DNA from 4 places in the Streptomyces sp. NPDC041124 genome. Region 4 is predicted to be linked to each of the others. Evidence: riboswitches for the same ligand, from Rfam matches in the RefSeq annotation. Region 4 holds a riboswitch; each other region holds the start of a gene.

Region 1 (7,527 bases), on a different contig from region 4:
TCCTCCGGGGTGCGGGGACCGGCGGCCGCGTCGGCCGGCAGTCCCCGCGCCCGCAGGAGCAGACCGGCCGCCACACCCCACGGCAGCCGCAGACCGGCGGCCCGCAGCAGATCGGTACGGGCCAGCACTTCCGCGACGGGGCCCTGGCTGACCCCCGCCGGGGTCAGCAGGGCCGCGTCGTCGGCCCAGCGCAGGGCGAGGTCCACGTCGTGGGTGGCCATCACCACCGTGGTGCCGCCCTCGCGCAGCCCGTCCAGGCCGGCGAGCAGGCGTTCCTGGCCGTCCGGGTCGAGGCCGGCCGTCGGCTCGTCCAGGATCAGGACGCGCGGCCGCATGGCGATCGCGCCCGCGATCGCCGTCCGCTTGCGCTGGCCGTAGGACAGCAGGTGCGTGGGGCGGTCGGCCAGGGCGGTGATGTCCAGCGCGGCCAGCGCCTGAGCCACCCGGGCGCGCACCTCCCCGTCGGACAGGCCGAGGTTCAGCGGCCCGAACGACACGTCCTGCCCGACCGACGCGGCGAACAACTGGTCGTCCGGATCCTGCACCACCAGTTGCACGGTGGTCCGCAGCGCCGTCAGTCCCTTCCGGTCATAGCGCACCGCCCGGCCCCCGACGGCCAACTCACCGCCGTCCGGCCGCAGTCCGCCGCTCAGCAGGCGCATCAGCGTTGTCTTGCCGCTGCCGTTGCGCCCCAGCAGGGCGAGCGCCCGGCCCGCGTGCACCTCGAAGTCGAGGCCGCGGAACACGGGCGGGCCGTCCTCGTAGGCGAACGACGCGTCCCGCAGCGCCACCAGCACGGTCTCGCTCACGACAAGAGCCTTTCCAGTACGAGGGTGAGGGCGGCCAGCGCCGCGAGGAGCGCCACGCTCAGCGCCGTGAACCGCACCGACACCCGGGCCTCGGGCACCAGCACGCGCAGGGTGCCGTCGTAGCCGCGTCCGGCGAGCCCGGACTGCAGCCGCGCCGCCCGGTCGAAGGACCGCACGAACGCGGTGGCGCCGAGCCCGCCGAGCGAGCGCCACGTCGCCGCCCGGGTGGTGTGCCCCAGGCGGGCCGCCTGGGCCTGGCGGACCCGGCGCACCGAGTCCAGCAGCAGGAAGCTCATCCGGTACGTCACCAGCGCCACGTCCACGAGCGGCGCGGGCACACCCGCGCGCACCAGACGGGGCAGCAGGTCCGACAGGGGTGTGGTGAACGCGAACAGCAGCACCCCGAGGGACGCCGCCGACGTGCGGAGCAGCAACTCCGCGGCGCGCAGCGGCCCGTCGTCGGCCGGCGACACGAAGCCGCCCGGTCCGCCCACCCGCACCAGCAGGGGGAGCGCCCCGGTGACGCAGAAGCCCAGCGGCACCCGGTACGCCCGCCACAGCCGGCGCCCGGGCACCCCGGCCGGGCCGAGCAGCACCACGAGCGCGGTCACCAGCACCAGGGCCGCGCCCGGCCACGGCGGCAGCGAGACCGCCAGCACGGTGAGGCCGAGTCCCAGTACGGCCTTGTCCACGGGATGGCGGCGGCGCCAGCGACTGCTGTGCGCCGCCGCGTCGATCGGCAGCACGGGCCGTCAGACCGTCCGCTCTGCGGCTGCGTCGTCCCCCGCGCCGGCCTCGGCGCCGGTGCCCGCCGCGGCCCGCTCCCGCGCCCGTTCAGCGCCCTGCCGCCGCCCGCGCCGCAGTCCGAAGTAGTACGCGAGGACGCCCGCGCCGATCGCCGCCTGGAGGGCGAACAGCGCCGACTCGACCTCCCCGGACGGCGGTTCGTACAGGGGGGAGAACCACGGTTCGTAGTCCGGGTCGATCTCGGTGATCGCCGTCTCCGCCTCGGCGTCCGCACCGGTGAACGGCTCCTCCTTGTGGTCGCCGAGCCCGAGCGCCAGCGGCAGCACCGCGAGCGCGGCCACCAGGAGCAGCAGCAGAGCGTTGATCTTCGCGTCGCGGCTCATCGGGCCACCCCCTCCGCCGACTTCGCCGGCTTCCCTCCGGCCACCGAGGTGACCAGTACGCCGAGCCGGGTCAGCTCGCCCCTGCTCGACCGCACCAGCATGCGCATCACCAGCACGGTCAGCAGGCCCTCGCTCACCGCCAGCGGGATCTGCGTCACCGCGAAGATGGCCCCGAACTTGGCCAGCGCGCCCGGGAATCCACTGCCCGGGTCGGGGAAGGCGAGCGCCAGCTGCACGCTCGTCACGCAGTACGTCGACAGGTCGGCGGCGAACGCGCCGGAGAACACGGCCGCCATCAGCGGCGCACCCGACCGGCGCAGCAGCCGGTAGACGCCGTACCCGGCCCACGGGCCGACGACGGCCATCGAGAAGACGTTGGCGCCCAGCGTGGTCAGCCCGCCGTGGGCGAGCAGCAGCGCCTGGAACAGCAGCGTGATGGTGCCCAGCACCGCCATGACCGGCGGCCGGAACAGGATCGCGCCGAGTCCCGTACCGGTGGGGTGGGAGCAACTGCCCGTCACCGAGGGAAGTTTCAGCGCGGACAGGACGAAGGTGAACGCTCCCGAGGCGCCCAGCAGCAGTGTGCTCTCGGGATGTTCCCTCACTTCACGGACGAGCGACCGGGCTCCGTGGACGACGAACGGCGCCGACGCGACGCCCCAGGCGACCGCGTGCGCCGGTGGCAGAAAACCCTCGGCTATGTGCATGGCTCAGCAGACCCTCTCCAGCACCTCGTGGATGGTTGACGCGCCTTGGCCGGTCTCCTGGCTGACGGGTACCACCGCCCGTGCTCCGCCTTCCCGGGTTCCGAAGAACCCAGTGGCTGCCCGTGAGGGCCGGAGCCGGACTTCCCGATCACAGTGGCGAGGGCCGCACCGGTATCGCACCGATTTCCCGTCACCAAGGCGTGGTGACAGTAGTGCCCGTTCCGGTCCGGTGACAAGCCGCCACCGGGGGCGCGCGGACGGTGAGGCGTCCACCGGTCCGTGCGTCCTCCCGTGCCGCGCGGCGTTCAGGGTGTCGGACGGCGCGGCGTGCGGAGCGCCGGAGAGCGGGCGTTCGGAGCGCCGGAGGGGAACATTCACATTGTTCGGGGGGTGACATTAGTGTGCGGCACACAGTATCGTGTGGGTTGTGTCCGTAGAAGAACTGACCCTGAGCCAGGCGCAGGAACTGCGCCGCGGGACGGTGGTGCTCGCCTGTCTGGCGCTGCTCCGGAAACCGCAGTACGGCTATGCGCTCCTGGAGACGCTCGACGACGCGGGGGTCACCGTCGACGGAAACACGCTGTACCCACTGCTGCGGCGCCTGGAGAAACAAGGGCTGCTGACCAGCGAGTGGAACACCGACGAGTCCCGGCCGCGCAAGTTCTACCGCGTCAGCCCCGACGGATCCCGCGTCCGGGAGGGCCTGGTGCGCGAATGGCAGGAACTCGTCGCCTCGATCTCACGACTCACCAAGGAGAACGAATGAGTACGGGGGTGCTCACCGAGCGCTACGTCCACGAGGTCGTCCGGCGGCTTCCGGCCGACCAGCGTGACGACGTGGCCCAAGAGCTCCGCGCCACCATCGCCGACACCATCGACGGCCGGGGCGGCGACCACCGGACGGCCGAGCGGGAGGTGCTCGGCGAACTGGGGGACCCGGTGCGGTACGCGGCCCAGTACACCGAACGGCCGTTGGTCCTCATCGGCCCGGACCTGTATCCCGCCTATGTTCGCGTGCTGGTCACCCTGCTGGCCGGCGTGCTGCCGGCCCTCTCCCTGGGGCTCGCCCTGCTGGAGGTGGCCGACGGCGGCGGCCTCGGCGCGGCCCTGCGCGTCGGCGCCGGCACGCTGATAGGCGTCGGCGCCCAGCTGGTCGCCGCCATCACGGTGGTGTTCGCCGTGACCGAGCGGATCAGGTACCGCCGCGGTACCACCGGCGACCGCTGGACGCCGGACGAACTGCCCGACGTCCCGCAGCAGGACCGGGGCGGTGTCGCGGCCCTGGCCGCCGTGGCGTGGGACGTGCTGCTGTTCGCGCTGATCGTCTGGCAGCACACCGCCGAGCCGTACCGGGCGGACGACGGGCGGCAGGTGGAGGTGCTGAACCCGGACCTGTGGTCGGGTTGGCTGTGGCCGGTTCTGGCCGGTCTCGCCGGTCTCGCGGTGGTCGGGGTCGCACGGGTGGCCGGACAGGGCTGGACCGTCCGGCTGGCCGGCTGGTACGCGCTCGCCCACGCGGCGTTCACCCTGCCGCTGGCCTGGGTGCTGTACCAGCAGGAGCTGTTCAACCCCGACTTCCTCGCCGACGCCAAGACCCTCTGGGAGTCGCAGGAATCGGCCTACGGCGGGGCGGCGCTCATCGTGCTCGCCATCGGCGTCACCTCGGTGGCCAAGGCCTACCGCACGGCGCTGCGCTGACCGCGGTCAACGACCGCGAAGGGGGGGGGCTGCCCGGTCTCGACCGGGCAGCCCCCCCTTCGCACTCGCGTCACGCCGTGCTCAGCGCGTCCCGGATCCGGTTGCGGTCGACCTTCCCCGTGGACGTCCTCGGCAACGGCTCGGACACCATCTCGAACACGCTCGGCACCGCCGCCCGCACCGACCGCTCCGCGCAGTACTGACGCAGCGCCAGGACCCCCACGGAGCCGGGCGCGACCGGCCGCACGGTGGCGTGCAGGCGGTGGCCGGCGACCGGGTCCGGGAGTGCGACGACGGCCGCCTCGGCCACCGCGGTGTGCTCCAGCAGGATGCTCTCGACGTGCTGGGTGCTGACCTGGGTGCCGCGCACCTTGACCATGTAGTCGGTGCGCCCGAGCACGCTCAGCGAGCCGTCCTCGTGCCACCGGGCGACGTCGCCGCTGCGGTAGTACACCACCCCGGGCACGCCGTCGCGGTGCGGGGCGAACTTCCGCCCGCCGGGGACGTTGACGTAACCCGCGCTCTGGAACGGAGTGCTGACGAGCAGCTCCCCCTGGCCGGGACCGGTCAGGGCGCGCCCGTCGTCCCCGGTGATCAGCCAGTGCACGCCCGGCAGCGGGCGGCCGATCGGCAGCGGAGCGGTGACCGGTTTGCCGCGGTCCACCTCGTGGAGGAAGCTGTTGTTCGTCTCGGTGCAGCCGTAGTTGTTGAACCAGCGGGCGTGCGGGAACACCGGGGGCAGGCCCGCCAGCACCCGGGCCGGCATCGCCTCGCCGGCGAAGACGAGGTGCCGCGCGGTGGTCAGCGGGCCCCTCTCCGCCGCGGCCCGGGTGAGCAGCTCGAACAGCAGGGGGACGCCCTGGACCAGGGTCACGTGGTGGCCGGTGACCAGACCGTGCAGATAGTGCGCCGAGGTGCCCCGCTCGGGGTCGGCCAGCACGACCGTGCCGCCGTGCGCGAGGGTGCTCCACACGTCCAGCAGGCACAGGTCGAAGTTGAGCGGCGCGTAGTTGAGGACCGTCGAGCCCGGTCCGAGCGGGAAGGCGTCCGCCGCCCAGGCGGTGAAGCGGGCCACCGCCCCCTGCGACAGCGGCACGATCTTCGGCAGGCCCGTCGAACCGGACGTGGTCAGCAGGAAGCCGGTGTCGCCCTCGGCGACCTCGGCGGGCGGGCGCGGCGCCCCGCCGCCGTCGTCGTCAGCGGCTGCGGACGGGTCCACCACGACGTCCACCAGGGGACCGTCGGCCAGACCGAGGACCACCGCGCATCCGGCCTGCCCGTACAGCTCCTTGAGCGGCAGGTCGGGCAGCTCGTGGGAGGGCAGCAGGAAGCCGCGGCCGGCCATCAGGCAGCCCAGGACGAGGGCCACCGCCTCCGGTGACTTCCGCAGCCGCAGGCCCACCGGGCGGCCGGGGTGCGGTGCCGCGGCCGCCTCCACCTGGGCGCGGGCCCGGCAGGCCATGGCATGCAGCTCGCCGTACGTGGTCGTCCGGTCCTCCCAGACGAGTGCCGGGGCATGCGGCTGCTCGGCGGCCCGGGCGGTGAACGCCGCGGCGAGGGGCGCGGGGGCGGTCATGAGCGCCCCTTCCCCGCCACCGCCCGCCCGGCCGTGGCCCGGATGGCGCGCACGGTGCGGAAGTTGCGTCCGACGAGCTCCTCGTCGGGCAGGTCGACGCCGTGCTCGTCCGTCAGCCAGGCCGCGATGTGCAGGACCGCGAGGCTGTCGATCACCGCGGTGGCGAGCAGGTCGTACTCCGGGTCGAGTTCGCAGGCGTCCAGACCGGGCAGGAAACGTTCGACGACGAAGCCGGCGATGTCCGCCTCGGAGGGGGCGGGAGGCATCACCGGCGCGGAGGGGGGATCGGCGGCCATGTCGGGTACGTCCTTTCGCAGGTGCTGACGTGCTGGGCGCGCCGGTTCACACTTCGACGAGCGTGCAGAACCAGTGCATCCCGGGGGACGCGACGCCCGTGAGGGCCACCAGGTCCCCGAGTGCGAGTTCACCGGCCTCGATGTGCCGCCAGAGGCAGACGAGTTGGTCGGCGCAGCCCATGTGGCCCAGGGAGCGGGCCAGTTCGGCGTTGGTGCGGGTGAGGGGGAGGCCGACGGCGTCGGCCACCGCCCGGAACGTCTGCCGGTTGTCGTTGATGTGGATCAGCCGGGCCAGTTCGGACCGGTCCCGCCCCGCGCGGGCCAGGGCCTCGTCGACGACGTCCGCGACCCGGCCCGTGGTCTCCTTCAGGAACGCCTGGAAGCGTTCCGGGTCCCGGTCGAAGTGCCGGTAGACGGAGGCCATCGGGCTGACGTCCTTCAGTCCGCTTCCCGGTGGCGGCAGCGGCACGGCCGCCCCGCCGTACTCGATGCGGAACAGGTCCGCGTACTCGGGGTTGGTGAACTGTGCCGAGGACAGCCGGCGCAGCCGCGGATGCCCGCGGCGGACGACGGCGGCGACGGCTCCGTCACTGGCGACGCAGCCGTTGAAGTCCATGCGGTTGCCGTGCGCCTCGCTCATCACGTTGACCAGCACCACCAGCGCGGTCCCGACGCCGGGGGAGAGGGCCATCGCACCGGCGGCGTGGTCCAGCGCGGGCGCCCACGCCGCGCACGCCTGCGTGAACAGCGTGGTGGGCGTGGAGTGCGCGCCCAGGGCACGCGCCACGGCCGCCGAGGGGTCCCAGCCCAGGTAGTCCGGCACGTCGGAGTTGCCGACGACGATCAGGTCGAGGTCGGCGGGGGCGACGTCGGCGTTCTCCAGGGCCTCCCGCGCGGCCTCGGCGGCCAGGTCGACGGCGGTGACGCCGGGCGCCGCACGGTGGTAGGTCCGGTAGCCGAGGGCCGTGACCGCCTCGGGATCGGGAACGTAGTCGGCCGCCGTCGCCGCCACGTCGCACCGCTCACCGAAGGCCATGCCCATGGCGACGATGCCCAACTCCGGTGACGTGCCCATGCGTGCTTCCTTCCCTGCCGGCCGGGGTGGATCAGCCCGTCCGGTCCTTCGACGATCGGATCAGAACGGCGCCGTCCGCGGCGGTCTCCCCGGGCCCGGCGTCATCGGTCGAGAGCTCCTGGACCTCCTCCAGCGGAACGTCCAGGAGGGCGAGGTGGCGCCGGCCCAGGTGCAGGGCGAGCGCCAGGACGGCCATGGCGGCGGCCAGGACCAGCACGGCCCACTCCACACCCAGC
Region 2 (7,527 bases), on a different contig from region 4:
ACGGTGGCGTGTGGACCGATGTGTACGCCGGCAACGTCCTGATGGAGACGATCGACCCGTACGGCAAGAGCATCACCTACGACTACGACCGTCACCTGCGGCCCGTCGCCATCACCGACCAGCGCGGCAACACCACGGAGATGACGTACGACAGCGCCGGGCGGATGCTCACCCGCAGCGCCCCCTCGGCCCTCGGCTACACGGAAAGCTGGACCTACGACAGCGCGGGCAACATCACCAGCCACACCGACGGCCGCAAGAACAAGACGACATACACCTACAACACGTCGAACCAGCTGACGTCGACCACGGACCCGCTGGGCGGCAGAACCGCCTACACGTACACCCCGCTCGGTTCGCTGGAGACCGTGACGACCCCGCGCGGCAAGGTCACCGTCTACGGCTACGACACGGCCGGCAACCGGATCTCGGTCACCACGCCGCTGGGTGAGAAGACGACGTTCACCTACGACAAGGCCGGCCGGATCCTGACGAAGACGGACCCGCGCGGCAACGTCACCGGCGCCGACCCGGCCGACTTCACCACGACGTACGCCTACGACGGCCGCGGCCTGCTCAGCTCGGCCACCGATCCGCTGGGCCGCACCACAACCTACGAGTACAACGGGGCCGAGCAACTGACGTCGGCAAAGAACCCGGCGGGCGACACCACCACATTCGCCTACGACGACGCCGGGCACCTGACCCGGACCACCGACCCGTCCGGCAACTCCGTCACCCGCACCTACGACGCGAGCGGACGCCTGTCCTCCCAGACCGACGCGACCGGCGGCAAGACCACCTACACCTACGACACAGTGGGACGCCTGCTGAGCAGCGTCTCGCCGCGCGGCAACGCCACCGGCGCAGACCCGGCCGCCCACACCACGAGTTACACCTACGACGCGGCCGGCAACACCATCGAGGTCACCGGCCCGACCGGCGCGTCCACCACCACGACCTACGACGCCGTCAACCGGCCCCTCACGGTCACCGACCCGCTGGACCACACCACCAGCTACACCTACGACGCCAACGACAACGTCACCAAGATCACCGATGCCGCAGGCGAGACGGTCACCTCCGTCTACGACAAGAACAACCGGCTGACCAGCAGCACCAATCAGCTGGGCAAGACCACCACCAACGCCTACGACGCCGACGGCAACCTGCTCAGCCGCACCTCCCCGCTCGGCCACAAGGAGAGCTGGACCTACGACGCCGACGGCCGCCAGGCCACCGCTGTCGACCCGCGCGGCAACACCACCGGCGCAGACCCGGCCCCGTACACGACCACCTACGGCTACGACCCGGCCGGCAACCCCACCACGGTCACCGACCCGCTCGGCGGCGTGACCACCACCGCCTATGACGCCGTGAACAACGTCGTCAAGCAGACGGACGCCGACAAGCGCGGCACCGCCTACGGCTACGACAAGCTGGACCGGCTGACCGAAGTCACCGCTCCGGGCGGTGCAGTCACCACGTACGGCTACGACACGGTGGGCAACGTCACGGAGCGCACCGACGCCAACGGGCACGTCACCACATACGGCTACGACGCGGCCCGCCGCCTCACCTCGGTCACCGACCCGCTGAAGCGGGAGACCACCTACGCCTACGACGCCGCCGGCAACCTCACCAAAAAGACCACGCCCCGCGGATCCACCGGCTACCTCTACGACCCGCGCGGCCTGCTCACCAAGGTCGACCACTCCGACGCCACCCCCGACGCGACGTTCGGATACGACGACGCCGGACAGCTGACCGCCCGCGCCAATTCGAAGATCTCCGAGGACTTCGTCTACGACGCGGTCGGCAACCTCACCAAGACCCGCGGCTTCGCCTACACCTACGACGCCGCCGGGCAGATGCTCACCCGCAAGTACTCCGACGGCAACACGATCACGTACACGTACGACAACGACGGCCGCACCGCCACGATGCTGGCCGACGGCAAGACCACCACGTACACCTGGGACCCGGCCGGCAACCTCACCAAGTCCGCGCTGCCCAACACCGAGACCGAGGACCGCGCCTACGACCGGGCCGGCCGCCTCACCGCCGTCACCTCCGCCAAGGCCGGCACCACGGTCACCAAGACCGCGCACACCCTCTCCCCCGCGGGCCTGCCCACCCACGTCGACATCACCCGCGCCAACGTCGGCACGACCGGCTACGACCTCACCTACGACACCGCAGGCCGCCTCACCTCCGGCTGCTTCCCCCAGCCCTGGGTCGCCGGCTGCGCCGCGAGCCGCGCCACGTCCTACACCTACGACGAGGTCGGCAACCGCCTGACCTCCACCCTCGGCACCACCTCCACCAGTTACACCTACGACGCGGCCGACCAGCTCACCTCCACCACCACCGGCACCACGACCACCGCCTACGACTACGACGCCGAAGGCAACCAGACCAAGAAGGGCGCCGACACCTACACCTACGACCTGGCCGGGCAGATCTCCGCCGCCACCGTCGGCGGCACCGCCTACACCTACGACCACGATGCCAGCGGCAACCAGGTCGCCACCCTCAAGGACGGCGCGGTCACCCACCGCACCCAGTGGGACCCCAACGCCCCGCTGCCGGTCCTGGCCACCGAATACGACAGCGCCTGGACCATCAAGCAGTCCTTCCGCTACGACCCCCTCGGCCAGCCCACCTCCGTCGAGACCGGCACAGGTGCGCTCTTCTTCTACCACCACGACACCCAGGGCTCACCGGTCGACGTCACCAACGGCACCGGCACCCTCTACCAGCGCTGGGCCTACGACCCGTTCGGCACCCGGGTCCTGGGCACCGTCACCGGCGGCGCCCCCGCAAGCCCTCCCTCCTACACCGGCGCCCGCTACGAAACCACCACCGGCAACCTCGACCTCCACGCCCGCCAGTACAACACCGCCACCGGCCGCTTCACCCGACCCGACCCCGCCACCCGCGCCCGGACCACGCCGTACATATCGCCCTACGCCTACGCCGACAACGTCCCCACCCTCCTGACCGACCCCAGCGGACTGACCCCCGACGACCCGAACAACGACCGCGTCGACAGCCTCGGCGAAGCCGCGGGCATCTTCGGCGACGCGTTCGTCGACGTCTTCAAGTCCCCCTTCGTCCTCGCCGGGGACCTGCACGACGCATTCACCGGCGAGAACGGCGGCGCCGGCGCCTTCGTCGACAAGTACCTCCCCGTCCGCCCCGCCTACCGCCTCTACCGCGCCGAATACATGCTCCGCCAGCAGGGCTGCGACGCCCTCGCCGACCTGTACGCCGAAGCCGCCGAGGAACTGACCCAGCAGATCGCCCTCGTCGGAATCGGCGGCCTGACGGGATGGCGCAGAGCCGCGGTCGAGCCGGGCGGGGGGCGCTACTACGGGGAACCGAGTTCGACGCGGTTCGGACTCCCCTACTACACACCGGAGACCCCGTCGTCCATGAGCCGCATCAACCCGGAGGGCGGCCGGAGGAACTGCGGACTGTGTGCGACCGCCGGCGACGACCTCATGGCCGGCCGGAATCCGAACGGGGTGTCCGGAGCAGACCGCCCGCTGACGCGGGCCGAGGTGTCAGCGATGACGGGGCTACCGTTCCGGAAGGTCGGCGGTCTCAACGTCATCGTGAGCGACATGCTGCGCTGGGGACCCGGTGCCCGGGCGATCATAGGAGCATGGCCGAGGAAGGGCGTGGGCCACTACTTCAATGTCGCGAACATCGATGGAAAGGTGGTCTTCCTCGACTTCCAGTCGGGCAAGGCCAATCCGGCGCACAAGAGATACCGCGACTACTACGTGATGAGGACCAACTGACATGCTCGACCCGGAAGAAGCCGAGCGCAGGGCCGCGGAGTTCCTCACGGAGGAAAGCAGAGCATGGGGGCTGTCCTCCAACGTGAGGATCATTCCCGAGTACTGCTTCACGGACAAGGGACGGTTCATCGCTCCCTACGACCATGTCGAGTACCTCGATCACGGACGTCAGGACATGCAACTCGGCGGGAACCTGCCCGTGGCCGTCGACCTGAATACCGGAGCGTGCTCCTTCGTCACCTGGGAGGAAGCGGACGACCTGATGGAGCGTGACCTGCTCTGAGTTCGAGCAAGCGGGTCAGCCCGGTGAAGTAGCGGATTGCCGTGCCTTCTGGCCTCAACGGCCGAGTGAGCACCGCTGTAGGACTACTGGAAAGGCACGGCAGTCCGCGCGCACGCAGTCGGACCCGGGTGATCGCGACGCTGCCGCGTGCGAGCCCCTGCCGTACGTCTGGGTGTGCGGGTCGTGGCGCAGGCGGGTAATGACGATGCGGTGCAGGGCGGCGTTGGCCTGCCGGTCGCCGCCGTAGTTGAGCCGGCGCGTGCTCCGCCGGCCGGAGGAGTACTCGATGGGGCTGACTCCGCAACGGTTCGAGTAGCTGCGGGGCACCTGTCCCAGGTCTGGCAGCCGGCGTGAAGCAGCAGCCGGACCGGTCACGCCCGGCGCGCTCACACCACCACCGTGCGCGTCCGTACGGTCAGGAGGCCGTACGCCGTCGTGGCGGCGTGATGGCGTACAGGTCGAGGATGTCCGGCCGGGGTGCGACGCCCGGTCCGCCGGCGCGTGCCCAGGCGGCGATGTCCTCGGTCGCGTCCGGGTCGTTGACCAGTCCGAGCCAGACGGGCCGGGCGCCGGCGGCGCGGCCTTCGGCGGAGGGCTGTACGACGACGACGTTGGCGTGTTCGCAGGCGTCGAGGCAGTCGGAGACACGTACCGGTGCCGCGGCGCGCAGGCGTTCGGTCTGAGCTGTGTGGTCGACGCCGGTCACCTTGGGGCTGCCGCAGCAGCAGTCGCGGCAGACGACGATGCGGCACGGCACGGGGTCGGTGGCCGTTGCGGGCCTCTTGTCGTCCATCGTTCGTCCGGTGGGCGTTGCGGGCACGCGGTGCCGTCCCTCTCTCCGGGGAGATCCGCCCCGGTGGTCGTCGAGGAGGCGACCGCGTGAGTCTCCTGGCTCTCGGGTCGATGCTCGTCCCGCCCTTCCCACCCGCTGCCGGGCAGTGGCCTGTCGGAACTCGCTCGCCGATCACAGTGGCGGGACCGCGCCGGATTCACACCGGCTTCCTCGTTCCGCCGTCGCCCTGTCGTCGGCCATCATCCCATCCCGGGGCGCCGTACCGGCCGTCAGTCCGTCTCCTGGGCGTGAGGGGCCGTCACGGGCGGGTGGTCCGGGCGGTCCCGTCCGCCGTCACGGCCCGACACCACCACGACGACCAGCCCGACGACGACGGCCGCTACGGCGGCCCGTCCCGCCGCCCGCACCCACCAGTCCGGCCGGGCCGCGCCCCCACCGGGGGAGCCCAGCCGTTCGGCCCGCCGGGCCGGTCTCAGTAGACGCAGCAACAGCAGTGCCGCAACCGGGAGTTGCAGCAGCCACAGGACGGTGCGCGGCCACTCCCCGTACCAGACGTTGGTTCCGTACAGCAGCGTGTGCCACACGCTCAGCACGTACACGACGATCACGAACCGGTGCAGCCGCCGCCAGGTGTTCGCGCCAATGCGGTGCCGGACGTAGAACAGCAGTCCCAGCGGAATCGCCAGGTACAGGGCCCCCTGTCCGAGCGGGATGGCGATCTCGCCGGTGCCGGAGTCGTACCAGCCGGGCACGAAGCTGTCGGCGAAGGCCACCCACAACCGCTGCGCCCAGTCCACCTTCGTCTCGTAGCGTACGAGTTCCGCCGCGAACATCAGCGCGTGCGCGAACATCAGCGCCATGGTCGTCAGGCTCGTGGTGCGGTGCCAGCGCTCCAGTACCTGCCGAGAGACCGGCAGCCGGGCGGGGCGCGGTCCCGACAGCAGCAGACCGAGCATGACCGTGCCCCAGGCCCACAGCAGCCCCGACCAGCCGAACGCCTGGCTGAGCAGGTACATCCAGTAGGTGCCGGGGTCGTCCATGAACGGCATGACCGCGACGGTGTCCGAAGCACCCGACTCCATGCGCGCCCACAGGAGGGCGAACACGAGCACGGTGACCACCACCGCCGCGGTGGCGTCGGGCAGGGCGGCCCGCAGGTCGCCGCGCAGCGCGACACGGTCACCGGGAGGCCGTTGCCTTCCGGGCGGGGTCACCGCCCCGTCTTCGTCCGGCCTCGTGTCTGACGTCATCAGGGGCCTCCCGGGCACGGGCCACCGCAGCAGCGGTGCGCATGGGGCGTGAGGCGACAAGTCTGGCTGATGAGGGAGTGATCCCCGGAGGCGTTATCCGGCCAGAGCCGCCATGAGAACTGTGCGGGTACACCTGCTTCTGCCTCCCCTCCACATTCAAGACAACCGCCGAAGCCCTACTGCCGCTGGAATATGGCGGGTCGGCGCCGGGCCGGGCTGCGACGGAGAGCGTGGACGTCCCGCGGCTCGGGCTTCGCGGGGCCGGCGGAGCGTTCAGGCAGGGGGTCCGTAGCGGGCCGCGATCACCGTAGCGCGGCGGTGCAGGGTGGTGCGCAGCCACTGCGGGGACTCGACCTCCGCGTACATGGCGTGCTGCCACAGCGCCCACTCGGCGTGCCGGGCGTCCTGGAAGACGACGTGGAGCCGGAGCCGGCCGTCCCCGTCGGTCTCCTCGGAGCGGACCGCCAGGGCGGTGGCGACCAGGTGCTCCCGGCGCGCGGGGTCCACGCGGACCACCACGGCGGTGGTGTCGCCGCCGGTCCGGAACCGCATGTTGCGGTCGCGCCAGGCCCGGTCCAGGTCGACCGTTTCCGGACGCTGCGCGGGTTCGTCGAGCTCCTCGGCGGCCAGCACCCGGCTCAGCCGGTAGGTGCGGTCCTCGGTGCCCCGCTTGGCCAGCAGGTAGCCCTGGTCCCTGACGGTGACCAGACCGATCGGGTCCACCGTGCGCCACTTCGGGGGCTGGCCCACGGCCTCGTAGTAGATGCGCAGTCGGTGCCCGGCGAACACCGCGCGCCGGACCTCGGCGGCGAGGGAGTCGGGAAGCTCCTCGGGGGCCACGCGGCGCGAGAGGAGATCGGTCTCCGGGTCGACGAGCAGCCGCTGCGCCGCTCCGGCGGCGGTGTCCCGCAGCCCTTCGGGCAGCGCGTCGACCACTTTCAGCACGGCCGAGGCGAGCGCCGACCCCAGCCCGAACAGCTGCGCGCCGCGCCGTGAGCCGGCGACCACGAGGGCGAGCGCCTCGTCGTGGTTCAGGCCGGTGAGCGCCGTCTGGAAGTCCGGCAGCAGCGCGAACCCTCCGTGCCGCCCGCGCTCCGCGTAGACCGGGACGCCCGCCGCGGAGAGCGCCTCTATGTCGCGCAGCACCGTCCTGGTCGACACTTCCAGCTCTCGGGCGAGTGTCTCCGCGGTCATCCGGCCCCGCTGACGCAGGAGCAGCACCAGGGACACCAACCGGTCGGCTCGCATGGGAAAACCCTAACGAAATACATGACCAAGGGTGTCACGTTTTCTTGGCAGGGTTCATCGCACGACGTCAGAGCGCGGCGGTCGCCGACGCGATGGGCGTGCGTAGTGTCAGTGAACCGAATGGAGCAGGTGCGGTAATGGAAC
Region 3 (7,527 bases), on a different contig from region 4:
AGGGGGCGTGCGAGGCGTACGACAGGGAGCTGGCCGCGGCCGGCGGTGTGGACCTCCAGCTGCTCGGCATCGGCACGGACGGGCACATCGGGTTCAACGAGCCGTGCTCCTCGCTCGCCTCGCGCACCCGCATCAAGACGCTCACCGAGCAGACCCTGAGGGACAACGCCCGCTTCTTCGACGACGACGTCGCCCAGGTCCCGCACCATGTCATCACCCAGGGCATCGGCACCATCCTGGAGGCCCGCCACCTGGTCCTGCTGGCCACCGGCGAGGGCAAGGCGGACGCGGTCGCCGCCACCGTCGAGGGCCCGGTCGCCGCGGTCTGCCCGGCGTCCGCCCTCCAGCTGCACCCGCACGCCACGGTGGTCGTCGACGAGGCCGCCGCCTCCAAGCTGAAGCTCGCCGACTACTTCCGCCACACCTACGCCAACAAGCCGGACTGGCAGGGGATCTGACCGGCATCCGTGGTCTGGACCAGCCCTCGCCCCAGGGGTATACAAAGGGGATCACGGAGCGTGCGGGGCACACCCCCGCCCTGAGCCGTGCCACGATGTCAGCCGCGGCCGATGGGGATGTCGGCCGTTCGGCACCCGGAGCCGGGAAGGCAGAGCATGAGCACCGACGTCAGCAGTGCGGGGAACGAGGGCGGGACCGCGGTCCGTACGGCGCGTGTGCCCAAGTACTACCGGCTGAAGAAGCACCTGCTCGACATGACCGAGACGGCCGCGCCGGGGACACCGGTCCCGCCCGAGCGCACGCTGGCGGCGGAGTTCGACACCTCGCGCACCACCGTCCGCCAGGCGCTGCAGGAGCTGGTGGTCGAGGGGCGGCTGGAACGCATCCAGGGCAAGGGCACCTTCGTCGCCAAGCCCAAGGTGTCCCAGGCGCTCCAGCTCACCTCCTACACCGAGGACATGCGCGCCCAGGGCCTGGAGCCCACCTCGCAGCTGCTGGACATCGGCTACATCACCGCCGACGACCGGCTCGCCGGGCTGCTCGACATCACGGCCGGCGGGCGGGTGCTGCGCATCGAGCGGCTGCGCATGGCCAACGGCGAGCCGATGGCCATCGAGACCACCCACCTCAGCGCCAAGCGCTTCCCCGCGCTGCGCCGCAGCCTGACGAAGTACACGTCCCTCTACACCGCCCTCGCCGAGGTGTACGACGTCCACCTCGCGGAGGCCGAGGAGACGATCGAGACGTCCCTGGCGACCCCGCGCGAGGCCGGACTGCTCGGCACCGACGTCGGCCTGCCGATGCTGATGCTGTCCCGGCACTCGCGCGACCGGGACGGGCAGCCGGTGGAGTGGGTGCGGTCGGTGTACCGGGGCGACCGGTACAAGTTCGTGGCGCGCCTGAAGCGCCCCCAGGAGTGATTCCGACGTGACCTTCCCGTCACCGCCTGGTCTCCCAAACCGCTGTGAAACGGGTGGTTGACAAGGTTTTCGTTGCTGTTGCCTCTCGGTTGGGCCGCGCCTGCGTACCGCTGTGTTGACGAGGGGTTACCTCCCTGCCGCGCCCTCACCTAGATTTCCGAGCGCCTTACCGTCGGTGATCAGTGAGGGGACGGAAACCGTCTGATGTCACAAGCCCCGGAAACCAAGGGAGGGCCGGTGGTGACGCCCGCGCGCGTCGTCATCGCCCTCTGTCTCGTCGCACCGTTCGTGGCCATGCTGTGGGTCGGTTCGTACGCCAAGACCGACCCCGTCGTCATCGGCATCCCGTTCTTCTACTGGTACCAGATGCTCTGGGTGCTGATCTCCACCCTGCTGACGATGGTCGCGTACAAGCTCTGGCAGCGTGACCAGCGCGCCCGCTCGGCCTCGAAGGGCGGTGCGTCGCGGTGAACGACGGCGTGAACGGCGTGGCACTCGCCGTCTTCATCTTCTTCTTCGTGCTCGTCACCGCGATGGGCTTCCTCGCCGCGCGCTGGCGCAAGGCCGCCAATGAGCACACGCTCGACGAATGGGGCCTGGGCGGGCGCTCGTTCGGCACCTGGGTCACCTGGTTCCTGCTGGGCGGGGACCTGTACACCGCGTACACCTTCGTCGCCGTGCCGGCGGCCATCTACGCGGCGGGCGCGGCCGGGTTCTTCGCCGTGCCGTACACGATCCTGGTGTACCCGCTGATCTTCACCTTCCTGCCCCGCCTGTGGTCGGTGTCGCACAAGCACGGCTACGTGACCACGTCCGACTTCGTGCGCGGCCGGTTCGGCTCGAAGGGGCTGTCGCTGGCCGTCGCGGTCACCGGCATCCTGGCGACGATGCCGTACATCGCGCTCCAGCTGGTCGGCATCCAGGCCGTGCTGGACGTGATGGGCGTGGGCGGCGGGGAGGACACCAACTGGTTCGTCAAGGACCTGCCGCTGCTGATCGCCTTCGGTGTGCTCGCGGCGTACACCTACTCGTCGGGCCTGCGGGCCCCCGCGTTGATCGCCTTCGTCAAGGACACGCTGATCTACCTCGTGATCGCGGTGGCGATCATCTACATCCCGGTCAAGCTGGGCGGCTTCGACGAGATCTTCGCCTCGGCGCGGGAGGCCTACAGCGAGACCAACCCGGCCACGGGAGCGCCGCGCGGTTCGCTGGTGCCGGCCGAGGCGGGCCAGTGGACGTACGCCACGCTGGCGCTGGGTTCGGCGCTCGCGCTGTTCATGTACCCGCACTCGATCACGGCGACGCTGTCCTCACGCAGCCGTGAGGTGATCCGCCGCAACACCACGATCCTGCCGCTGTACTCGCTGATGCTGGGCCTGCTGGCGCTGCTCGGCTTCATGGCGATCGCGGCGGGCGTGAAGGTGCAGAACGGCCAGCTGGCGATCCCGCAGCTGTTCGAGAACATGTTCCCGGCGTGGTTCGCGGGCGTGGCCTTCGCGGCGATCGGCATCGGGGCGCTGGTGCCGGCGGCGATCATGTCGATCGCGGCGGCGAACCTGTTCACCCGCAACATCTACAAGGACTTCATCAAACCGGACGCGACACCGAGGCAGGAGACCAAGGTCTCCAAGGTCGTCTCACTGCTGGTGAAGGTGGGCGCGCTGGCCTTCGTCCTGACCATGGACAAGACCGTCGCCATCAACTTCCAGCTGCTGGGCGGCATCTGGATCCTGCAGACCTTCCCGGCACTGGTGGGCGGCCTGTTCACCCGCTGGTTCCACCGCTGGGCGCTGATCGGCGGCTGGGCCGTCGGCATGGTCTACGGCACGGTCGCCGCGTACGGGGTGGCCTCGCCGACGCAGAAGCACTTCGGCGGGTCCGCGAAGGAGATCCCGGGGATCGGCGAGATCGGCTACATCGGTCTCACGGCCTTCGTGATCAACGTCGTGGTGACGGTCGTGCTGACCTTCGTCATGCGGGCCCTCAAGGCACCCGAGGGCGTCGACCAGACGAAGCCGGGCGACTACACGGCGGACGCCGGCGACCCGGGCGTCCAGGTGGAGCTCCCGCCCGCCACGGCCGGCAGCGCGCACTGACGCCGCAGGGCGACGGACGACGGGCCGCCGGAGGAGAACCGGCGGCCCGTCGTCGTACCCGTGCGGCACGGTGCCACGGGCCGATCGCCGAGCTGGAGAGCTGACTGTCCGACACCAACGCAGCACAACATATGGGGTTGTCGGCGGCACCCGGCACAAGATGTATGCTCATGCTCGCTGTCGCCGCAGGGGAATCCGGTGCGAATCCGGAACTGTCCCGCAACGGTGTACCCATGCCTTGCCCCCGCACGCGCATGGGCGTCAGTCCGAGGACCTGCCGACAGTGCGCCCGGCCGTCCGGTCCGGGTGCCCTGACGTCCGGGCCTCGCGGAATGGGCCGGTGGACGCGACGCCCCGTGCGCTCGTGTACTGCCCCCCGCGCTCTTCGAGGCCCCCGTGCCGAGCGAGGGAGAGCCCCACGTGACCATCGCGCCAGCCGATCCGGCTTCAGCGATCGACGTGACCCGGGAGAGCGAGGGCCCCGGTGCCGCGCTGCTGCGGACCCTGACGGAGCTGACCGCCGACCTGCCCGACGCCGACCCCGGCCGGGTCGCCGCCGCCGCGCTGCGCGGCCGGTCCGCGGTCGCGGACTCCGACGCCACCGCGCAGCTGCGGGAACTGGCCACCGAGGCGGCGGCCGGGCTCATCTCCGAGGACCCCGCCTACTCCCGGCTCGCCGCCCGGCTGCTGACCATCGGCATCCGCGCCGAGGCCGCCTCGCAGGGCGTCACCTCCTTCACCGGGTCCGTCGCGACCGGACACCGCGAGGGCCTGATCGCCGACCGCACCGCCGCGTTCGCCGCGCTGCACGCGGACCGGCTCGACGCGCTGATCGACACCCGCGCCGACGACCGCTTCGGCTACTTCGGCCTGCGCACCCTGCACAGCCGCTACCTGCTGCGGCACCCGGTCACCCGCAAGGTCGTCGAGACGCCCCAGCACTTCCTGCTGCGCGTCGCCTGCGGTCTCGCCGAGGACGACAGCGCCCGCTCGCTGGACGAGGTGGCCGCGCTCTACGGCCTGATGAGCCGCCTGGACTACCTGCCCTCCTCCCCCACGCTGTTCAACTCCGGTACCCGGCACCCCCAGATGTCGTCCTGCTACCTCCTCGACTCCCCCAAGGACGAGCTGGACTCCATCTACGACCGCTACCACCAGGTCGCCCGGCTCTCGAAGCACGCCGGCGGCATCGGTCTGGCCTACTCCCGCATCCGCGCCCGCGGTTCTCTGATCCGCGGCACCAACGGCCACTCCAACGGCATCGTCCCGTTCCTGAAGACGCTGGACGCCTCGGTCGCCGCCGTGAACCAGGGCGGGCGGCGCAAGGGTGCGGCGGCGGTCTACCTGGAGACCTGGCACCTGGACATCGAGGAGTTCCTGGAGCTGCGCGACAACACCGGTGAGGACGCCCGGCGCACGCACAACCTGAACCTCGCGCACTGGGTGCCGGACGAGTTCATGCGCCGGGTGGACACCGACGGCCCGTGGTCGCTGTTCTCCCCGGCGGACGTGCCGGAACTGGTCGACCTGTGGGGCGGGGAGTTCGACGCCGCGTACCGGGCCGCCGAGGCGAAGGGCCTGGCACGGAAGACCCTCCCTGCGCGCGAGCTGTACGGCCGTATGATGCGCACCCTCGCGCAGACCGGCAACGGCTGGATGACCTTCAAGGACACCGCCAACCGCACGGCCAACCAGACCGCCGAACCGGGTCACGTCATCCACTCCTCGAACCTGTGCACGGAGATCCTGGAGGTCACCGACGACGGGGAGACGGCGGTCTGCAACCTGGGGTCGGTCAACCTCGGCGCCTTCGTGGAGCACGGGGACATCGACTGGGCGCGCCTGGACGAGACGGTGCGCACGGCCGTGACGTTCCTCGACCGGGTCGTCGACATCAACTTCTACCCGACCGAGCAGGCGGGCCGCTCCAACGCCCGCTGGCGCCCCGTCGGCCTCGGCGCCATGGGCCTGCAGGACGTCTTCTTCAAGCTGCGGCTGCCCTTCGACTCCCCCGAGGCGAAGGCCCTGTCGACGAGGATCGCCGAGCGGATCATGCTGGCCGCGTACGAGACCTCCGCCGGCCTGGCCGAGCGTCACGGCCCGCTGCCCGCCTGGGAGAAGACCCGCACCGCCCGGGGCGTGCTGCACCCCGACCACTACGGTGTCGAGTTCGCCTGGCCGGAGCGCTGGGCGGCGCTGCGGACGCGGATCGCGGCCACCGGGATGCGCAACTCGCTGCTGCTGGCGATCGCCCCCACCGCCACCATCGCGTCGATCGCGGGCGTGTACGAGTGCATCGAGCCGCAGGTGTCCAACCTGTTCAAGCGCGAGACGCTGTCCGGGGAGTTCCTCCAGGTCAACTCGTACCTGGTGGACGACCTCAAGCGGCTCGGCGTGTGGGACGCGCGCTCCCGCGAGGCGCTGCGCGAGGCCGGCGGCTCGGTGCAGGACTTCGCGTGGATCCCCGAGGAGGTGCGCCGGCTGTACCGCACGGCGTGGGAGATCCCGCAGCGCGGTCTGATCGACATGGCCGCCGCCCGCACCCCGTACCTGGACCAGGCGCAGTCGCTCAACCTGTTCCTGGAGACGCCGACCATCGGCAAGCTCTCCTCGATGTACGCCTACGCCTGGAAGCAGGGTCTGAAGACCACGTACTACCTGCGTTCCCGCCCGGCGACCCGGATCGCCCGCGCCGCGGCCCGGACCACCGTCCCCGTCCAGCAGGCCGCCGACCCCGAGGCCGTCGCCTGCTCCCTGGAAAACCCCGAGTCCTGCGAGGCCTGCCAGTGATGACCAGCGACACCAAGAACCTGCTCGACCCGGGCTTCGAGCTGACCCTGCGCCCCATGCGCTACCCCGACTTCTACGAGCGCTACCGGGACGCCATCAAGAACACCTGGCACGTGGAGGAGGTCGACCTCCACTCCGACGTCGCCGACCTGGCGAAGCTCAGCCCCGAGGAGCAGCACCTCATCGGCCGGCTGGTCGCCTTCTTCGCCACCGGCGACTCGATCGTGGCGAACAACCTGGTGCTGACGCTGTACAAGCACATCAACTCCCCGGAGGCGCGGCTGTACCTGTCGCGGCAGCTGTTCGAGGAGGCGGTGCACGTCCAGTTCTACCTGACGCTGCTGGACACCTACCTGCCCGACCCGGACGACCGGGCGGCGGCCTTCGCGGCGGTGGAGAACATCCCGTCCATCCGGGAGAAGGCCGAGTTCTGCTTCCGGTGGATGGACTCGGTGGAGAAGCTCGACCAGCTTCGGACCCGGGCCGACCGGCGCCGGTTCCTGCTGAATCTGATCTGCTTCGCCGCCTGCATCGAGGGCCTGTTCTTCTACGGCGCCTTCGCCTACGTCTACTGGTTCCGCGGCCGGGGCCTGCTGCACGGTCTGGCGACCGGCACCAACTGGGTGTTCCGGGACGAGACGATGCACATGTCGTTCGCCTTCGACGTGGTCGACACCGTCCGCAAGGAGGAGCCGGAGCTGTTCGACGAGGAGCTCGGTCAGCAGGTCACCGACATGCTGCGCGAGGCGGTCGAGGCGGAGCTGCAGTTCGCGCGCGACCTGTGCGGCGACGGGCTGCCGGGCATGAACACCGAGTCGATGCGGCAGTACCTGGAGTGCGTCGCGGACCAGCGGCTGGTGCGGCTGGGCTTCGCGCCGGTGTACGGCTCGGAGAACCCGTTCTCCTTCATGGAGCTCCAGGGCGTGCAGGAGCTGACGAACTTCTTCGAGCGGCGTCCGTCCGCGTACCAGGTCGCCGTGGAGGGCACGGTCGACCTGGACGAGGACTTCTAGGAAGTACTCCCCGGTGCCGTCTCACGCCGCGCGTGCGGTGCGGTGCGAGACGGCGTCCCGGGCGGGGCGGGACCGGCCGGCCCCGGCGGGCGGGGACTGCCGTCCGGCCTCGGCCCGCCGGAGCTGCCGGTCGATCCGCAGGTCGTGCACGATGCCGAACACGGCGGGCAGGACCGTCGGTGCGAGCAGTCCGAGCACGGTCAGTGTTCCGGTCAGCGCCTGGGTGTGTGTCGTATCCATGGACACCAC
Region 4 (7,422 bases):
GTCGGCCACGCTCCCTGTTCCGTCCCAGGCGGCGCGGATGGGCATGGGGCAGGACCGGGTGGGCCTTTCAGCTGCGTAGCTCTTCGGGGAGGAACGTCACCTGCGGGGCACCTGTGCGCGGATGGACGGCGACTTCCGCCGCCACTCCGTAGACCTCGGCCAGGAGTTGGGGGGTGAGGATCTCGGCGGGCAGTCCGGAGGCGGTGACCTCACCGTCGTGCAGGACGTAGAGGCGATCGCAGTAGTAGGCGGCCAGGTTGAGGTCGTGCAGGGCGAGCAGCACGGTGGTGGGCAGGCGGCGCAGGGTGCCGAGCACGGACAATTGGTGCCGGATGTCGAGGTGGTTGGTGGGTTCGTCGAGGACGAGGAGGGTGGGCTGCTGGGCGAGTGCGCGCGCGATGAGGACGCGCTGGCGCTCGCCGCCGGAGAGCCGGTCGAAGGGGCGGTCGGCCAGGTGCACCGCGTCCACCGCCAGGAGTGCGGAGTCGATGAGTTCGGCGTCCTCGGCGGTGTCGCCGGCGAGGAGCCGTTTGTGCGGGGTGCGGCCCATGGCGACGACCTCGCGGACGGCGAGGTCGAAGTCGGCGGCCGAGTCCTGGACCACCGCCGCCACGGTGCGGGCCAGTTGCCGCACCGGCAGCGACCAGGCGTCACCTCCGTCGACCCGGACCTGGCCGGTGTCGGGGCGCAGGACCCGGTAGACGGTGCGCAGGAGGCTGGACTTGCCGCTGCCGTTGGGACCGACGAGCCCGATGGTCTCGCCCGGGCGGGCGGTCAGGGAGACGTCGCGTACCAGGTGGCGGGCTCCGGCGGTGAGCGTGACGCCGTCGACGTTCAGTTCGGTCGCGGTCATGCCACTCCTCGGTCGGTGCCACGCCGGGCGTCCCGGCGCATCAGCCACAGGAAGAACGGCCCGCCGCACAGGGCCGTGAGGACGCCGACGGGTATCTCCATCGGTGCGGCGATCGTCCGTGCGGCGATGTCGGCCCAGATGAGGAAGACCGCTCCGCCGAGTGCCGCCGTCGGCAGGACCCGGCGGTGGTCGCCGCCGACGAACAGGCGCACGATGTGGGGCATCATCAGGCCGACGAAGCCGATCGGTCCGGCCGCCGCGACCAGCACGCCCGTGACGAGGGAGAGCAGGACGAACAGCCGGGCGCGGAACCGGGCCACGTCCAGCCCCATCGTGGTCGCCGCCTCCTCGCCGGCCAGCAGCAGGTTGAGGTTGCGGGCCTGCGCCATGAGGACGCCGACACCGAGCAGCAGGGCCGTGCTCGGCAGCCACAGCGTGCCCCAGTTGACGCCGCCGAGGCCGCCGAGGGTCCAGGCGAGGACCGCGCGGGCCTCGTTGCCCCGGTCGGTGGTGAGCAGCAGCAGATCGAGGACCGCGGTGAGTACCGCGGCGATCGCGACCCCGGACAGCACGAGCCGCGATGAGGTGATGCGTCCGCCGGTGCGGGCGGTGGCGTACACGAGCAGAAGCGCGCCCAGGGCGCCCGCGAAGGCGGCCACCGACAGGGAGAGGGGCCCGAAGAGGGTGACCCCGAACACGATCACGGAGACCGCGCCGAGGGACGCACCGGAGGAGACGCCGAGCAGGTAGGGCTCGGCGAGCGGGTTGCGCACCAGGGCCTGCAGCGCGGTGCCGATCACCGCCAGGCCGGCGCCGGTGACAGCGCCGAGCAGCACCCGCGGCGCCCGCACGTCCACCACGATGGTCTCCCGGGCCCGTGACCAGTCCGGCTCCTGCCAGTCGGCGCCCAGTGCGTGCGTCACGATGCCCCACACCTGGCCGGACGGCACCTGGACGGAGCCGATCGCGAGGCCCGCCGTGGCGGAGACCATGAGCAGGGCGGTGAGCACGAGCAGTGTGACGGCCAACCGTGTACGGCCCGCCCCTGGCTTGTCGGTCTTCCGCCGTTGAGCCGTCCGCTCAGTGGACGTGTCGGTGACGGCCTGGGTCACCGAAAACTCTCGGGGTGCAGTCCGCGGGCCAGGTCCTCGACCGCGTAGGCCGAGCGGATGCCGACCAAGGTGGCGGTCAGCGGCAGGACGACGAACCGCTTGTTCCTGACGGCGGGTACGTCGGCGAGCGCGGGCTGGGAGAGCAGGAACTCCTTCTTCTCCTCCACGCTTCCGGCGCCGGCGTAGTCGTAGATGGCGATGACTTCCGGTTTGCGCTCGACGACCTGCTCCCAGGAGACGTCGCCGAAGACGTCGTCGAGGTCGGCGAAGACGTTCTTGCCGCCGGCCAGCCGGATCAGCTCGGTGCCCAGGCTCTTGCCGCCCGCGGTGAACGCGTTCTTGTCACCGCTGTCGTAGACGAAGACGGGCACCTCGGGCTCGCCCTCGACCTTGCCGGTGGCCTTGCCGACGCGGCCTTCGAGGTCCGCGACCAGCTTGTCGGCCCGGTCCGGGACACCGAAGACCTTGCCGATGGTGCGGATCTCGTCGTAGGTGTCCCTCATCGTCACCCGCTTCTTGCCGCAGTACTCGCGGTTGAGGTGGGTGTCGATGCCGGCGTCGGCGAACGCCTTGCGGGAGCGGCCCTCGTTGTCGGCGAAGGCGCTGCCGTAGCCGCCGTAGACGAAGTCGGGTTCGGCGTCCAGGACCTTCTCGAACGACGGTTCCTTCTTCGCCAGTTCGGGGATCGCCTCGTAGTCCTTCTTCAGCTCGGGCAGGACGGCTGAGTCGGGGAAGGCCGTGCCGGCCATGCGGTCCTTCAGGCCGAGGGCGAGCATGAGCTCCGCCGGGTGCTGGTGGATGGTGACCACCCGCGACGGCGGCCTTTCGTACGTCGTCTTCACGCCGCAGTTGTCGACGGTGACCGGGAAGCCCGCGGGCACGGCCGCGGTGGCCTTCGCGTCCCCGCCGCCCTCGTCGGACGAACCGCAGCCGGCGGCCAGCAACATGGACGAAAGAGCCACGGCAGCGGCCGCGGCACGAAGGAACCCGCGCGTGCGGGCAGGGGTGAGCAAAGGGGACACGTAAAGCCTCCTGGAGTCCGCGCTCCTCGGATCGGGCCCGCGACGGACCAGTGTCCTGACTCCCGGATCGACGTTCCCTCCGCCTTCCCGCGCGGTGCGCAGTGGCATGTCGAAGGGGCGCTCCCCGGTCACAGTGGCGGGACCGTGCCGGATTCGCACCGGCTTCCTGTCTCCCGTCGCGGCGATGACCAGGTGATCCTATGTTCCTCCGAGTTGACGGCAAAAGGGCGTGCGGACCCGGCCGCACGCCCCGCGCCCCCTCACGCTTCGCGGACCGCCCGGAGGACGAGCCGCTCGGCACTCTCGTCGTAGGGGCGCCCGTCGAACCCGCCGAAGACCTCCACGCGGCCGAACCCCGCCTCCTCGGCCATCCGCCGCAGCTCCACCGCGCTGTACACGAACCACGTCAAGGTGGCCCGCGTCACCCGCTCGCCCCGGACCAGCACCCACTCGCTGCGCAGCCGCGCCCACTCGTCCAGCACGGTGTCGGTCTGCACCATCAGGTCGTCGCCCCGCCGCACCACCTTGGGTGGGGTGACCCTGCGGGCCAGAAGTACCTTCCCGGCGAGATCCAGGACGAGCGTGCCGCCGGGAGCCAGGCAGGTGTGCATGGTGCGCAGCACGCGCGCGTTGGGGAAGCAGCAGACACTGGGCGGCTGCCAGCAGCCAGAACCAACCGGTGTGTCCGGCCCGTTCGCCGAGGCCGTACAACTGCCCGCCCAGCACGCCGCTCGCGCAGGCGCCCAGGCCCGCGACCAGCCGCTGCCGGCCGAAGACCACGGCGTCGGAGCGAGGGCTGCGGCGCAGTGCCTCCAGGTCGTTCTTGAGGAACAGCACGATGTCGCCCAGGGTGATCAGCGCCCCGCCCGCCAGCAGTGCCGTCCGGGTACCGGCCGCCAGCACGGCCAGGCCCGTCGCCAGGCCCGTGAAGCCGACCGCGAGGGCGAGGGCGTGCGGCATGCGCAGGATCAGGCCGGACGCGAGTGGCTGGACGACGATGACCAGCGTGAAGCAGAGCAGCAGCACCACGCTGTAGAACGCGCTGGAGGCGCGCTCGACGGCGTACACCGCCAGGAAGTGCTGGAAGTGGAAGTAGAGGTAGAACGCCAGGGCGTTGGCGACGAAGGGCAGGAGCGCCACGCCGGCTAAGAGACCCGAGGGGACCGTTTCCCTTGATCCGGCGGGGTCTTCCCCTTCTGTCCCGGGCAGCCGCGCATGTCCCACCGTGACCGTGAGAAACAGCGCCGTGACGGCCGCGAACAGCCAGCCGGGCGACGACAGGACGAACGGCCCGGCGATCAACGGGCCCACGGCCATGCCTGCGTTGAGTGCCGCGTTGCCCGCCGACAGGAACGCCGGGCGGCGCTCGTCGTCGACCCCGTGCACCAGGTACGCCTTGTTCGCGGGCAGGTAGAGCGCGGCACCGCAGCACGTCAGGAAACGGGCGGTGCGTACGACGAGTGCCCACAGCATCGTGCGGCGCAGCCCGATCCGGTCCGCGAGGGCTCCGCCGACGATGCCGCCGGAGAACTGCACGAGCGATGCCACGGCCAGGACGACGCCGACCGTGCCGAGCCCCATCCCGAGCCGTTCGTGCAGGAACACCGACATGAACGGCAGGACCATGAAGCTGCCGAGCGGAATGAGGAACGAGCTGAGCAGGAGGAACCGCAGCGGGCCGGTGAGCGGGAACAGCGAGTCCCGCAGGCCCGGTCCCCGGGTGGTGCGCTCACCCACCGGGCGCCTCCCGGCCGGCCGGGTCGGTGAGTACCCGCAGGGCGCCCGCGGCGGCCACCGCGCGGTGGGTGGCGAGTTCGGCGATCTCCGCCTCGGCGTACACGATGCCCGCGTAGCCGCGGCTGTCGTCCAGGTGCTCGATGAGGTCGCCGGTCTGCTTAACCGGGTACGAGGCGGGCGTTCCCGGCATGTTGTCGAGCCGGTCGAGCCCGGCGACCCCGGTGAACACGCCGGGTGCGGCCGGATAGCCCAGAACGAAGGCGACGGCCGGACCACCGGGCAGGTCCGCGTCCATGAGCCGGGGGCGGCGGCTGAGCGCGGCCTCGCGTACACGTTGACGCCGAGCGCCCGGCACATGCCCTCCCCGACCAGGGCGCCCCCGATCCGGGGATCGACCTCCACCACCTCCGGGCCGTCGGCGGTCAGCACGAACTCCACGTGTGCGAACCGGTCGGTGTAGCCGATGGCGGCGAGCATCCGGTCGAGCCAGCGCTCCAGCGATGTCCGCTGCGGGCCCGGGAAGGCGACGGGGAAGGCGGTGATCTCCTCCCGGAAGTGCGGCTCCGGTGACATGAGTCGACTGGAGACGCCCAGCAGCCGGGTGCGGCCGTCCCAGGTGAGCGTCTCGGCGCTGTACACCGGCCCGCTGAAATAGGGCTCGGCGAACAACCGCCCCTTCAGGTCCCGACCGGACGCCTCGGCCAGCGCCGCGTCGAGTTCGCCTTCGTCACGGACCAGCCACACGTTCTGGCTCCCGGTGCCCGCCGTGTCCTTGAGCACGAGCGGCGGTCCCATCTCCTTGAGCAGCAGCCCGCGCGCCTCGCGGTCCGGCTCGGCGTTTTCGACGGCCCGTCCGCGCGTGAGACCCACCTCGTGCAGCCGGTTGCGTACCGCGGCCTTGTCCCGGGTCAGCCGCAGGACGGCTGAATCGAGACCGGGCAGGCCGAGGCGTTCGGTGAGGGCAGCGCCGGCCAGGGTCCAGGTGTCGGTGGAACTGATCAGGCCGCGCAGTCCCAGGGTGCGCCGGAGCAGATCGGCGGTTCGTTCCACGTCGAAGGTGTCGGTCACGACGACGTCGAGGGCACCGTCGGGCAGCCGGTCCAGTTCGTAGGCGTAGTAGGCGGGGTCCCGGGTCAGCAGCAGCAGGCGCTCGCCGAGCCGGTCGGCGGCACGGACCAGACGGCCGAGGCCGAAGGTCAGTGACTCCAGGCAGGCCACGGTCATGCCGCCCGCTCCTTCCAGTGGGCCGGGCAGGGAGTGCGCTGCCACGTCATCCTCGACCAGGGCATGGTCATCTCCTCCGGACTGCGGACCTCGAGGGGTTTCAGCGCGGCCGGATCCAGGGCCTCGGCGTGCCGGGCGAACACGCGCTCCACGTAGCGGTGTCCGGTATCGGCCCCTATCACCAGGTGCAGTCGGTCGAGGTGGCGACGGGCCTCGTACGTCGCCGTCAGATAGCCGGCACCGGTGGACAGCCCGGCGAACACCGCGTGCTCGCGCAGCAGGGCGACGGCGCCGGACATGGCGTGGGTGAAGTCCAGCCAGTGCACGGTGTCGTAGAGATGGTGGCGGACGTTGTCGAAGACGATCGACGAGCCGATGCCGGCGATGATCGCCTCGGGATCGTGGTGGTCCTGGCTGCCGAAGGTGACGCTGCCGAAGGGCTGGACGCCGACCAGACGCACCGAGGGGTCGGTAACACGCAGGTGTTCCACGATGCCGCCGGTCGAGGCTCCGGAACCCACCCCGCCGACGACGGTCAGCGGCACGGCCGGGAACTCCGCCGCGATCCGGTCGGCGACCTCTTGGTAGCCGAGGTAGTGGACGTCGTCGTGGTACTGGCGCATCCAGTGGTGGCCGGGACGCCCGGCGAGTATCTCGCGCACCCGCCGCACCCTCAGTTCCTGGTCGAGCTTCAGGTTCCGCGACGGTCTGACCTGTTCCACCGTGGCGCCGAGGATCTCCAGTTGGGCGAGGGTGGTGGCGTCGACGGTGGTGGACGCGACGATGTGGCACCGCATGCCGTACCGGTGGCAGGCCAGTGCGAGGGCGTAGGCGTAGATGCCCCTGGAGCTGTCGATCAGGGTCTGGCCCGGACGGACCGTGCCTCGCTCCAGCAGATGACGGACGGCGGCCAGGGCCGAGTAGATCTTCATCGACTCGAACCGCAGCAGGACCAGGCCATCGGTGAGCCGGACGAGGTCCGGGACTTTCAGGGCGTCGGCGATGTGGGGGTGGATCACCCGTAGCCTCCTTGGGCGAAGGTGCACTGGTGGCCGAGCGAGTGGAAGAACGCGGAGAGTTCGGACTTGACCTCGGCTCGCGGGCGTGAGGCGAAGAGATAGCCGGCCAGGCAGCCGGTGTGGGCGACGAAGACGCCGTCGGCGCCGAACCGCTCACGGTGGGCGTGCAGGCTGCCGAAGGTCGCCTTGGGCAGCACCTCCTGAGACAACGCGGCGCTGGTCGTCGCGGCACGGGCGACGGCGGCCGGGTCTCCCGAGTCGAAGCCCTTCACCAGATCGGTCAGGCACCGTCGGTACTCCTCGCCGCGGCGCCTGTAGTGGTCCAGCAGCAGGGGAGTGACGGCGGCGGTGTCCACCGTGCCGGGTTCCGTGACGAAGGCGGTGTGGAAGCCGAGGCCCGGGCCCAGTCGCCGCACCACCCGGTGCCGCCCGCTGAGGTACAGGGCGAACTCGTC

What was found. Region 4 has a riboswitch for cobalamin ahead of ACZ6A9_RS15175 (ABC transporter substrate-binding protein). Riboswitches for the same ligand answer to the same signal wherever they lie in the genome.
Region 1: it holds a riboswitch for cobalamin, as region 4 does, so the genes downstream of both, ACZ6A9_RS13425 (energy-coupling factor ABC transporter permease) here and ACZ6A9_RS15175 (ABC transporter substrate-binding protein) in region 4, are expected to answer to the same signal.
Region 2: it holds a riboswitch for cobalamin, as region 4 does, so the genes downstream of both, ACZ6A9_RS11790 ((2Fe-2S) ferredoxin domain-containing protein) here and ACZ6A9_RS15175 (ABC transporter substrate-binding protein) in region 4, are expected to answer to the same signal.
Region 3: it holds a riboswitch for cobalamin, as region 4 does, so the genes downstream of both, ACZ6A9_RS00820 (ribonucleoside-diphosphate reductase subunit alpha) here and ACZ6A9_RS15175 (ABC transporter substrate-binding protein) in region 4, are expected to answer to the same signal.

Annotation. Positions count from the first base shown of each region.
Region 1 is NZ_JBVIYR010000004.1:389,306-396,832, reverse strand. It holds gene ACZ6A9_RS13440 (energy-coupling factor ABC transporter ATP-binding protein) at 1-809, opposite strand, end outside; gene cbiQ (cobalt ECF transporter T component CbiQ) at 806-1,555, opposite strand; gene ACZ6A9_RS13430 (energy-coupling factor ABC transporter substrate-binding protein) at 1,562-1,939, opposite strand; gene ACZ6A9_RS13425 (energy-coupling factor ABC transporter permease) at 1,936-2,646, opposite strand; cobalamin riboswitch at 2,677-2,859, opposite strand; gene ACZ6A9_RS13420 (PadR family transcriptional regulator) at 3,074-3,412, shown strand; gene ACZ6A9_RS13415 (HAAS signaling domain-containing protein) at 3,409-4,344, shown strand; gene ACZ6A9_RS13410 (AMP-binding protein) at 4,415-5,920, opposite strand; gene ACZ6A9_RS13405 (acyl carrier protein) at 5,917-6,216, opposite strand; gene ACZ6A9_RS13400 (3-oxoacyl-ACP synthase III family protein) at 6,263-7,291, opposite strand; gene ACZ6A9_RS13395 (MFS transporter) at 7,323-7,527, opposite strand, start outside.
Region 2 is NZ_JBVIYR010000004.1:17,624-25,150, forward strand. It holds gene ACZ6A9_RS11775 (DUF6531 domain-containing protein) at 1-3,809, shown strand, start outside; gene ACZ6A9_RS11780 (hypothetical protein) at 3,811-4,092, shown strand; gene ACZ6A9_RS11785 (transposase) at 4,147-4,482, opposite strand; gene ACZ6A9_RS11790 ((2Fe-2S) ferredoxin domain-containing protein) at 4,508-4,885, opposite strand; cobalamin riboswitch at 4,974-5,122, opposite strand; gene ACZ6A9_RS11795 (ferric reductase-like transmembrane domain-containing protein) at 5,155-6,135, opposite strand; gene ACZ6A9_RS11800 (helix-turn-helix transcriptional regulator) at 6,409-7,383, opposite strand; gene ACZ6A9_RS11805 (RidA family protein) at 7,521-7,527, shown strand, end outside.
Region 3 is NZ_JBVIYR010000001.1:164,652-172,178, forward strand. It holds gene nagB (glucosamine-6-phosphate deaminase) at 1-458, shown strand, start outside; gene ACZ6A9_RS00805 (GntR family transcriptional regulator) at 615-1,379, shown strand; gene ACZ6A9_RS00810 (DUF3311 domain-containing protein) at 1,584-1,850, shown strand; gene mctP (monocarboxylate uptake permease MctP) at 1,847-3,475, shown strand; cobalamin riboswitch at 3,600-3,771, shown strand; gene ACZ6A9_RS00820 (ribonucleoside-diphosphate reductase subunit alpha) at 3,896-6,265, shown strand; gene ACZ6A9_RS00825 (ribonucleotide-diphosphate reductase subunit beta) at 6,265-7,278, shown strand; gene ACZ6A9_RS00830 (hypothetical protein) at 7,300-7,518, opposite strand.
Region 4 is NZ_JBVIYR010000005.1:73,109-80,530, forward strand. It holds gene ACZ6A9_RS15165 (ABC transporter ATP-binding protein) at 68-853, opposite strand; gene ACZ6A9_RS15170 (FecCD family ABC transporter permease) at 850-1,965, opposite strand; gene ACZ6A9_RS15175 (ABC transporter substrate-binding protein) at 1,962-2,912, opposite strand; cobalamin riboswitch at 3,016-3,193, opposite strand; partial or broken gene ACZ6A9_RS15180 (MFS transporter) at 3,621-4,724, opposite strand; partial or broken gene ACZ6A9_RS15185 (ATP-grasp domain-containing protein) at 4,717-5,948, opposite strand; gene ACZ6A9_RS15190 (cysteine synthase family protein) at 5,945-6,967, opposite strand; gene ACZ6A9_RS15195 (GHMP family kinase ATP-binding protein) at 6,964-7,422, opposite strand, start outside.